One region of the Pantoea sp. ABR1s genome, then DNA from elsewhere that is predicted to be linked to it. Evidence: predicted binding sites of a transcription regulator. Region 1 holds the regulator's gene; the other holds the start of a gene.
The links. The regulator Fur, encoded in region 1, represses iron uptake genes when iron is present. The targets are predictions, from matches to a motif close to ATAATAATGAGAACNACTATCAA.
Positions count from the first base shown of each region.

Region 1 (4,680 bases):
CGGCAATAAGTGGTGCATCTACCCGATGTATGACTTTACCCACTGCATCTCCGATGCGCTGGAAGGCATTACGCACTCGCTCTGTACGCTGGAGTTTCAGGACAACCGCCGTCTCTATGACTGGGTGCTGGACAACATCACTATTCCGGTTCATCCGCGTCAGTATGAATTCTCGCGCCTGAATCTGGAGTATGCGGTGATGTCGAAACGTAAACTCACTCAGCTGGTGACCGAGAAGCACGTAGAAGGGTGGGACGATCCGCGCATGCTGACCGTTTCAGGTCTGCGTCGCCGTGGTTACACCGCCGCTTCTATCCGTGAGTTCTGTCGTCGTATTGGCGTGACCAAGCAGGATAACATCGTGGAGATGGCCTCGCTGGAGTCCTGTATCCGCGATGATCTCAACGAGAATGCGCCCCGCGCCATGGCGGTTTTAGATCCGCTTAAAGTGGTGATCGAAAACCTGCCAGCAGGCCATAGCGAAATCGTCACCATGCCAAATCATCCGGGTAAACCGGAGATGGGCACGCGTGAAGTGCCGTTCAGCCGCGAGATCTGGATCGATCGCGCGGATTTCCGTGAAGAGGCGAACAAACAATATAAGCGTCTGGTGCTGGGCAAAGAAGTCCGCCTGCGTAACGCCTATGTGATTCGTGCTGAGCGGGTCGCCAAAGATGAAGCGGGCAACATTACCTGCATCTACTGCACCAGCGATGTTGATACGCTGAGCAAAGATCCAGCCGATGGCCGCAAAGTCAAAGGCGTGATTCACTGGGTTTCTGCGGATCACGCGCAGCCAGCTGAGTTCCGCCTGTATGACCGTCTGTTCAGTGTGCCAAACCCGGCTGCTGCAGAGGATTTCCTGGCGGTCATTAATCCTGAGTCACTGACCATCAAAAACGGCTTTGTTGAACCCAGCCTGCGCGATGTGGAACCAACAACACCGTTTCAGTTTGAACGTGAAGGTTATTTCTGCGCCGACAGCGTTTACTCGAAACCGACGCAACTGGTGTTTAACCGCACCGTCGGTCTTCGTGATACCTGGACCAAAACGGGCGAATAAATTTTTTGGGGCTGACCTCATAAAATGACAAAAGGGTGATTTATCGCCCTTTTTTATTGCCCCGATTTTTACCATCGCCGACGTTTATTCTGCACTAACCACAACCGGTTCAATACCGCCTTGTGGGAGTAATCTGAGTTTAAAAAAATTAATCAATTTCAGGATGTGAATTGTCAGCTTTCAGGTAGGCTATCCGCTCTCAGAGGTTGCAAAGCGGGTTACAGAAGGAAAAAAAATGACAGTTCTCGCCCAGGAAGCCAAACACAGTGTCGTCGTTTTACATCAGCTCATTGAACGTATTTTTAATCAGCCAGCCGGATCTGATGACAGTTTCCAGCTGCTGATGTCCTATTTTCATCCTGAATTTCGCATGGTGACCCCAAAGGGCAAAGAGTACAATCTGAACGAGGTCGAGGATCTTTTTCAGCAATTACAAGGGCAGCGGGAAGGGATGCGCATTGCCACCTGTGAACATGTCATTCTCTCTCATCATGAAAAAGAGATCGTCGTACAGTATCGCGAAATGCAGATGATGAACGGCAATAACCAGAGCCGCATTTCGCTGGCCATTCTGGATTGCAGCAGCTCCATTCCACGCTGGCGCTATCTGCAGGAGACGCTGGTCGCGTGAGGTGAGGGCAGAAAACAGACGAAAAAAAACCGGTGAATTCACCGGTTTTTTTATTTCAGGCCGCGCCAGCGTTACTGGTCGTGCAGCGTTTCGTCTTCACGGCAATCGCCCAGCGTACAGTGTCCATAGAGATAGAGGCTGTGGTTGGTCAGCTTGATGCCATGGCGGGTCGCGATTTCACGCTGACGCGTTTCAATCGATTCGTCGCTGAACTCGATAACCTTGCCGCAATCCAGGCAGATCAGGTGATCGTGGTGATGCTGCTGCGTCAGTTCGAAGACAGACTTGCCGCCTTCAAAGTTGTGACGAGTCACAATACCGGCATCATCAAACTGGTTCAGAACACGGTAAACGGTCGCCAGGCCAATCTCTTCGCCAATGTCGATCAGGCGTTTATACAAATCTTCCGCACTGACGTGATGGCACTCAGGTTCCTGAAGCACTTCCAGAATTTTCAGTCTGGGCAGCGTTACTTTCAGGCCAGCCTTCTTTAATGCGGTGTTGTTGTCAGTCATGCGGATTTTGTCCTGTTACTAATATTCACTTTTGTGGCTTATCGCCTTGAATGTCGATCTGTGCTCATTCTCATTTGCGTCTCATTATAGAACTGAAGCGATGAAATGAAAACCAGAGGGCGTGTCTGAATCATCATGGGCTATTGGGGATTCGTCACCGGGCCGGGGAAGATTCTGACAGAGGTCTGTTAGCACATCACTTAGTCTTGCCGCCTGAGAAAATAAGCGGAAGATCGATGCGGGTATTCTACAGATTAAACGGAGAAAGTTAAAAAAATGTGGCTATTATTTCTATAGGCATTTTCATTGCCTCAATGTGAGCTGGCGCTCACATTGAGTCGGGCAGGATCAGGCTTCGATGATCTCTTTCAGCTGCAGTTCATCAAAAATCTGCTTAACCCATTGGTCAACACGCTGGCTGGTCAGCTCAGGCTGGCGATCTTCGTCAATGGCCAGGCCCAGGAAGTGGGTGTCATCGGCCAGGCCTTTCGAAGCTTCGAAGTGATAGCCTTCAGTTGGCCAGTGTCCGACAATCACGGCACCGTGCGGTTCGATAATGTCGCGAATCGTGCCCATGGCATCACAGAAATACTCTGCGTAATCTTCCTGGTCGCCACAGCCAAACAGCGCAACCAGCTTGCCGTTAAAATCGATCTCTTCCAGCGTCGGGAAAAAGTCATCCCAGTCGCACTGCGCTTCGCCGTAGTACCAGGTCGGAATACCCAGCAGCAGGATATCAAACGCTTCCAGATCTTCTTTTGTGCTTTTTGCGATGTCATGGACTTCTGCAACATCTGTACCCAGCTGTTTCTGGATCATTTTTGCAATGTTTTCGGTATTGCCGGTATCGCTGCCGAAGAAGATGCCTACGAGTGCCATGAGTAAAATAACCTCTTAAATCCTGATGATGAGATGTGTGCCGCAGCACATTTCAGCGAATAATAGCAGACGAGAGAAAACCGGTGAACGGTTAAAGCCCCGACATTTGCCTCTGCGTGCGATTTGCCCGCATTAATCCAGTTTGAGCTGTGCCAGTAGCATCTGTTCAATCAGTTCGCTACGGCTGAGATTGCGCTGTTCTGCCAGCGTATTGAGTGCATCGACGGCGTCACTGTTCATTTTCAGTTCGACACGACGAAGTCCGCGTCCTTTGTCACGTTTCAGTTGATTGCGCTTGTTAATGCGCAGCTGTTCATCACGCGAAAGCGGACTGGTTTTGGGTCGACCAGGGCGGCGCTCATCAGCAAAGAGATCGAGCGTCGTGCGGTCAGTCTGTTCTTTTGCCATGGCTTAGTAAAACTGAATGGGGGCGGGCGCCAGACACTCACCGCGCAGATTATAAATTATTGGCCATTGCCGCAGCAAAACTGACCCGCGGCAAAATTTTAGCGCGCCATCATACTTCACGCTTACGCCGGACGCCAATCCTAAACCTTTGCCGCCATCTATTTGCTTTTAAAGCGCAAAAAAGCGACGGACACTGCGCAAAACGGCATCGGGTTTCTCTGCATGAACCCAGTGTCCTGCGCCACCGATCACATGCGCCTGAGCAGCCGGGAACTGCTGCAGCAACGCATCGCGATAGCTGTTATCCAGGTAGCTGGAGTCGCCGCCGCGAATAAACAGCGCCGGGTGATTCCAGGCGGGAACCGGCTGCCAGCCAGAGATCGTGGTGTAGTTATCCCACAGCACCGGAACGTTGAAGCGCCACTCCCCCTCCTGGAAGGATTTCAGCAGGAACTGGACCACCCCTTCTTCCTCGATCAGCGTTCGCATGACCTTCGCCGCCTCGCTGCGGGATGAGACGCCCGCATCGGTGACGGCACGAATGCCGGCAAATATCTGGTCATGACGGCGCGTCTGGTAATCCACCGGGGCGATATCGATCATCACCAGGCGCTCAATGCGTTCCGGCACCAGCGCGCTCATGGTCATGGCGATTTTACCGCCCATCGAGTGTCCGATCACCGCGACGCGATCAATGCCATGTGCATCCAGCGTATCGACCATATCCTGCGCCATTACAGCGTAGTTCATCTCGTCGGATCGTGGTGAAAGGCCGTGGTTGCGGACATCTACCTGCAGCAACGGACCGGCATCTTTCAGCCCGCGCGCCAGCACGCCAAGGTTATCGAGACTGCCAAACAGACCGTGAATAAGCAGGATGGGCAGAGAATCAGCAGGGGATTGTTCAGTTTGCAGACGGGCGTTCAAAATCATAGCAAAGTTCTTAAGTTTGAGACCTGAGCTTAGGTTATCATGGTTTCACCTTTTCAGGCGCGCCGGTTCCGGCGGCATTAGGACATATTCTGACTTTTGCCCGTAAACCGTTTGATTGCTAACAACCCGCCTGACTTTAACTTTATAATCCTGATGTTAGAACCCACACACCCTTTGAATTGCCTGACTATACTCAGAGCTTTTCAGGAAACAGGTGGTTCTGTCATGAGAAAGAACCGTACGGAATAAGA
Region 1 is NZ_CM173823.1:2,960,250-2,964,929, reverse strand. It holds gene glnS (glutamine--tRNA ligase) at 1-1,063, shown strand, start outside; gene ACXKZD_RS13975 (hypothetical protein) at 1,299-1,694, shown strand; gene fur (ferric iron uptake transcriptional regulator) at 1,766-2,209, opposite strand; gene fldA (flavodoxin FldA) at 2,558-3,088, opposite strand; gene ybfE (LexA regulated protein) at 3,221-3,496, opposite strand; gene ybfF (esterase) at 3,665-4,429, opposite strand; gene seqA (replication initiation negative regulator SeqA) at 4,680-4,680, shown strand, end outside.

Region 2 (4,680 bases), 690 kb from region 1:
GATTGCGCCGGTGCTGGTGGTGAATTACGACGATAAAAGCTGGCAGCAACTGGTGACGTTGCTGGGTGAGGCGACCGGGCATGAAGCGGAAGCTGCCGCCCGGAAAGCTGAGTTTGATGCGCGAGAAAAGGCTCTGAAAGCGAAGCTGACCCTGCCGCCGCAGCCGGTATCAGCGATGGTGTGGAACGGGGATGGCCGGGCAGTCAATCTGTGGACGGATGCATCGGCGCAGGGGAAATTACTGCAGCAACTGGGCTTCACTCTGGCGACGCCGCCGGCCACTCTTCAGTCTGGTCACAGCATGGGACAGCGTAAAGATATCCTGCAACTGTCAGGAGAAAATCTGGCGGCAGGCCTTAATGGTCAATCATATCTGCTGTTTGCCGCTGAAGAGCCCACCGCCGCACAGGTGATGAGCAACCCTTTCCTGGCGCAGACCCCAGCTGTGCGCGCAAAAGCGGTCTATGCGCTGGGGCTGGATAGCTTCCGGCTCGACTACTACAGCGCCAGCAATTTGCTGACGCGGCTGGAGACGCTGTTCGTTAAATCATGATCCCGTTTCCGCCGGTGCAGGCGGTTGATAGCGACGCAGACGCGCCATCAGCAGCCACATGACGATGCCCAGCACGGTGGCTGCCAGACCAGCCAGGCTGGCCGCCTGCTGCGGCAACAACAGTGAACCCATCGCGCCAATCATCGCTGCACCTATCGCATCGCCGGTGACATTCTGCGCTGTCCAGAGGCTGTTGATCCTGCCGAGCAGCGCATCAGGCGTCAGCGTCTGGATCAGCGCGTACTGCACCAGGCTGTTGATGGCACTGAAATAGCCAAAGGCCGCGAGGCAGACCAGACTCGCGCTGAACCACGGCATCAGGCTGAACAGAGCCAGCGCGACGAAAGCAGCAATAGCACTCGCCAGAATCAGGCGGCCCGGCTGCGGTGACTGTGCCAGCCGTCCGCTGGTGAGGGCACCTGTGGCAGCACCCAGCGGAACGGCGGCATACATCAGCCCTAACTCCGTCACGCCGACCTGCCAGTGTGGCGCCAGCGCCGGATAGAGCACGCGCACCGCACTGGCTAACGTCACCAGCGCGCCGACCAGCGCCGCCATGCCAACAATCGGGCTGGCAAACAGGAATTGCACGCCGCTGGCCAGTGCTTTCAGCGGATGTTCACGCGGCTGCGGCGGTGGCGCAAGCCGCGGCAACCGCAGCAGGGTTAACACCGTCAGCAACGTACCAAATGCCGCCAGTCCGTAGTTCCACGCCACACCGCCCTGCGCGATGACCAGTCCGGCAATGGCGGGTGAGAGAATCGCGCCAAATCGCACCGTCAGCATGGTAATCGCACCTGCTTTCATCAGGTTTTCACGCCCGACCAGCGCCGGCGTCGCCGCCAGCAGCGCGGTGACGCCTATCGCGCCGAAAAAACCATCCCATAGTCCCAGCACAAAGACGGCGATCACCGACGGCGAAGGGAGCAGGGCATTGATGCATAAGGCGACAAAGCCCAGGCCACAGGTGGATCGGGCAAACAGGATCAGACGTCGGCGCTCATAGCGATCCGCCAGCACGCCGCCGGTCAGCAGGCCGATAAACATGCCGGCACCGGCCAGCGTCACCGCCAGCCCCACCAGCAGCGGCGACTGCGTTAGCTGCTGAATCTGAACCGGTACCGCCACCGCCAGCATGCCGAGGGCGACGATGGAGATAAAGCGGGCGATAAAAATGGCGCGAAAGGCGGGGTGGGTTCTCAGCAGGCTGAGATCGATAAAGTGGGAGGGTTTGTTCATAACGTCGCTTTTTTGCACCCATTTTCCTCATCATTGAGTCCGGGAGTCATGGTAACATACAAAAAATCACTAATAACGATAACAAGTATCATTATCATAATGACTCGTGCTGCGATCTCAATGAATCGGTGAAGGTTTAAACGTTATGCGTCAACTTCGTGCAATAGCAGGTTCAGGGATGCTGCTGTTGTTGCTTCTCGCGCTCAGCCTGATGCTGGGTGCCAAATCTATCCCCTTTCATGATGTCACGCAGGCCTTATTCAGCGACTGTAACCGCGTCGATTGTGTCATCGTGCGCGATGCCCGACTGCCGCGCACCCTGGCGGGTCTGCTGGCCGGGATCAGTTTAGGTCTGGCGGGCGCGCTGATGCAGAGCCTGACGCGCAATCCGCTGGCCGATCCCGGCATTCTCGGTATCAACGCCGGTGCAGGCTTTGCGGTGGTGCTGGGCATCGCCCTGTCTGGCGCTGACTCCCCCGCGGACTGGCTTGGCTTTGCCTTTACGGGCGCACTGCTGGCCTCCCTGCTGGTGGCGCTGACCGGTGCGCTGGGCGGTGGCCGCGTTAATCCGGTGCGTCTGACGCTGGCAGGCGTGGCGCTGGGCGCGGTGCTGGAGGGGTTAACCTCTGGTTTATCGCTGCTCAATCCTGACATCTACGATCATCTGCGTTTCTGGCACAGTGGCTCGCTGGATATCCGCAATTTTGCCATTCTGCGCACCACCTTTCCGGCGGTAGTCGCCGGGAGCCTGCTGGCGCTGCTGCTGGCGCGTTCGCTCAACAGCCTGAGTATGGGCGGTGATATGGCGACTGCGCTGGGTACCCGGGTGATGCGTACCCAGCTGGTGGGATTACTGGCTATTGCGCTGCTGAGTGGGGCGGCGACAGCCGCTGTCGGCCCCATCGCTTTTGTCGGCTTAATGACGCCACATCTGGCCCGCTGGCTGCTGGGTAACGATCATCGCTGGATGCTGCCCGGAACCCTTCTTATCACCCCCTGTTTGCTGCTGGCCGCCGATATTCTGGGACGGCTGCTGGTACCGGGCGAACTGCGCGTGTCGATTGTCACGGCCATACTGGGCGCGCCGATGCTGATTGTGCTGGTGCGCCGCAAGTCGGGAAGAGGGCAGATATGAAACGGGTGATAATTAATGCGCTGATGCTGCTGGTGGCCTGCGGGGTGCTGGCCTTTCTGAGCATTACGCGCGGCACCTTACCGATCTCCGCCAGCCAGTTGTGGGCCCTTATCAACGGCGAGGCGGCGCGTAACATACAGCTGATTGTACTGGAGTGGCGACTGCCGCGCGTCATGATGGCGCTGCTGATTGGTGCGGCACTGGGCGTCAGCGGGGCAATTTTTCAGTCGCTGCTGCGCAACCCGCTGGGCAGCCCCGATATTCTGGGTTTCAATACCGGCGCTTACAGCGGCGTCCTGGTGGCACTGGTGCTGTTCCAGCAAAACATGGAGGGCATGACGCTGGCGGCACTGCTTGGCGGACTGCTCACGGCGGGCGTGGTCTGGCTGTTCAGCTGGCGCAACGGCGTGGAGACCTTTCGTCTGATCATTGTGGGCATCAGCGTGCGGGCGCTGCTGATGGCGCTGAACAGCTGGCTGATTATCAGCGCCTCACTGGAGGCGGCACTGAGCGCCGGGCTCTGGAGCGCCGGTTCACTCAACGGCATTACCTGGGCGAAAACGACGCCGGTGATTACCGTGCTGCTGCTGGCGCTGCTGGCGACAAGCATGCTGGCCCGGCGCATGCGTCTGCTGGAGATGGGTGACGACACCGCCTGCGCGCTGGGCGTACCGGTTGAACGCAGCCGCGTTTTGCTGATGCTGACGGGCGTGATCCTCACCGCCGCCTCTACCGCGCTGGTCGGTCCTGTCTCCTTTATTGCGCTGCTGGCACCGCAGATTGCTCGTCGGCTGTGTGGCGGTATCAAAGGCGCGCTGCCGCTGGCTGCCTTGTGCGGCGCGCTGCTGTTAACCGCCGCGGATTACGCCGCGCAGCACTTTTTCCTGCCTTATCAGCTGCCGGTTGGCGTCATCACGGTTAGCCTGGGCGGACTCTATCTGATTGCTTTACTGGTACGGGAGGCGCGACGCCAATGACAGTGAAAACACGTTTGCAGGGCGACGCGCTGACGCTGGGGTATGACAAAAAAATCGTGGCGGAGAATCTCACCGTCGCGATCCCCGACGGTGAACTGACCGTTATTATTGGCCCCAACGCCTGTGGAAAGTCGACGCTGCTGCGTACCTTAAGCCGCCTGGTCTCGCCTCTGAAAGGCCAGGTGCTGCTGGATGGCAATGCGATTGCTCACTACGCTACCAAAGAGGTGGCGCGTCGGCTGGGGCTGCTACCGCAAAGCTCGAATGCACCAGCGGGCATCAGCGTCAGCGAACTGGTCGCGCGCGGGCGTTATCCGCACCAGTCGCTGTTTGGTCGCTGGCGACAGGAAGATGAGACGGCTGTTCAGCAGGCAATGCAGGCTACTGGCGTGGCAGATTTGGCGCAGCAGCAGGTTGATACGCTCTCTGGCGGCCAGCGGCAGCGGGTGTGGATTGCGATGGTGCTGGCTCAGCAGACGCCACTGTTGCTGCTGGATGAACCGACCACCTGGCTCGACATCGCCCATCAGATTGAGTTGCTGGAATTAATGCAGGATCTCAATCAGCAGCATGGCCGTACGCTGGTGGTGGTGCTGCACGATCTCAATCAGGCGTGCCGCTATGCCAGCCACCTGATTGCGATGCGAGACGGGAAAATCATTGCCGAAGGGAAACCGGCGGAGATCGTCACGCCGGAACTGATAGAAGCGATCTACGGCCTGCGCTGCATCATCATTAACGATCCGGTGGCCGGTACGCCGATGATTGTGCCGCTG
Region 2 is NZ_CM173823.1:3,652,876-3,657,555, reverse strand. It holds gene fepB (Fe2+-enterobactin ABC transporter substrate-binding protein) at 1-553, shown strand, start outside; gene entS (enterobactin transporter EntS) at 548-1,792, opposite strand; gene fepD (Fe(3+)-siderophore ABC transporter permease) at 1,938-2,927, shown strand; gene fepG (iron-enterobactin ABC transporter permease) at 2,924-3,904, shown strand; gene ACXKZD_RS17200 (ATP-binding cassette domain-containing protein) at 3,901-4,680, shown strand, end outside.
Region 2: a site for Fur is predicted at 1,862-1,884, ahead of fepD (Fe(3+)-siderophore ABC transporter permease). Genes of this name have one in related genera too.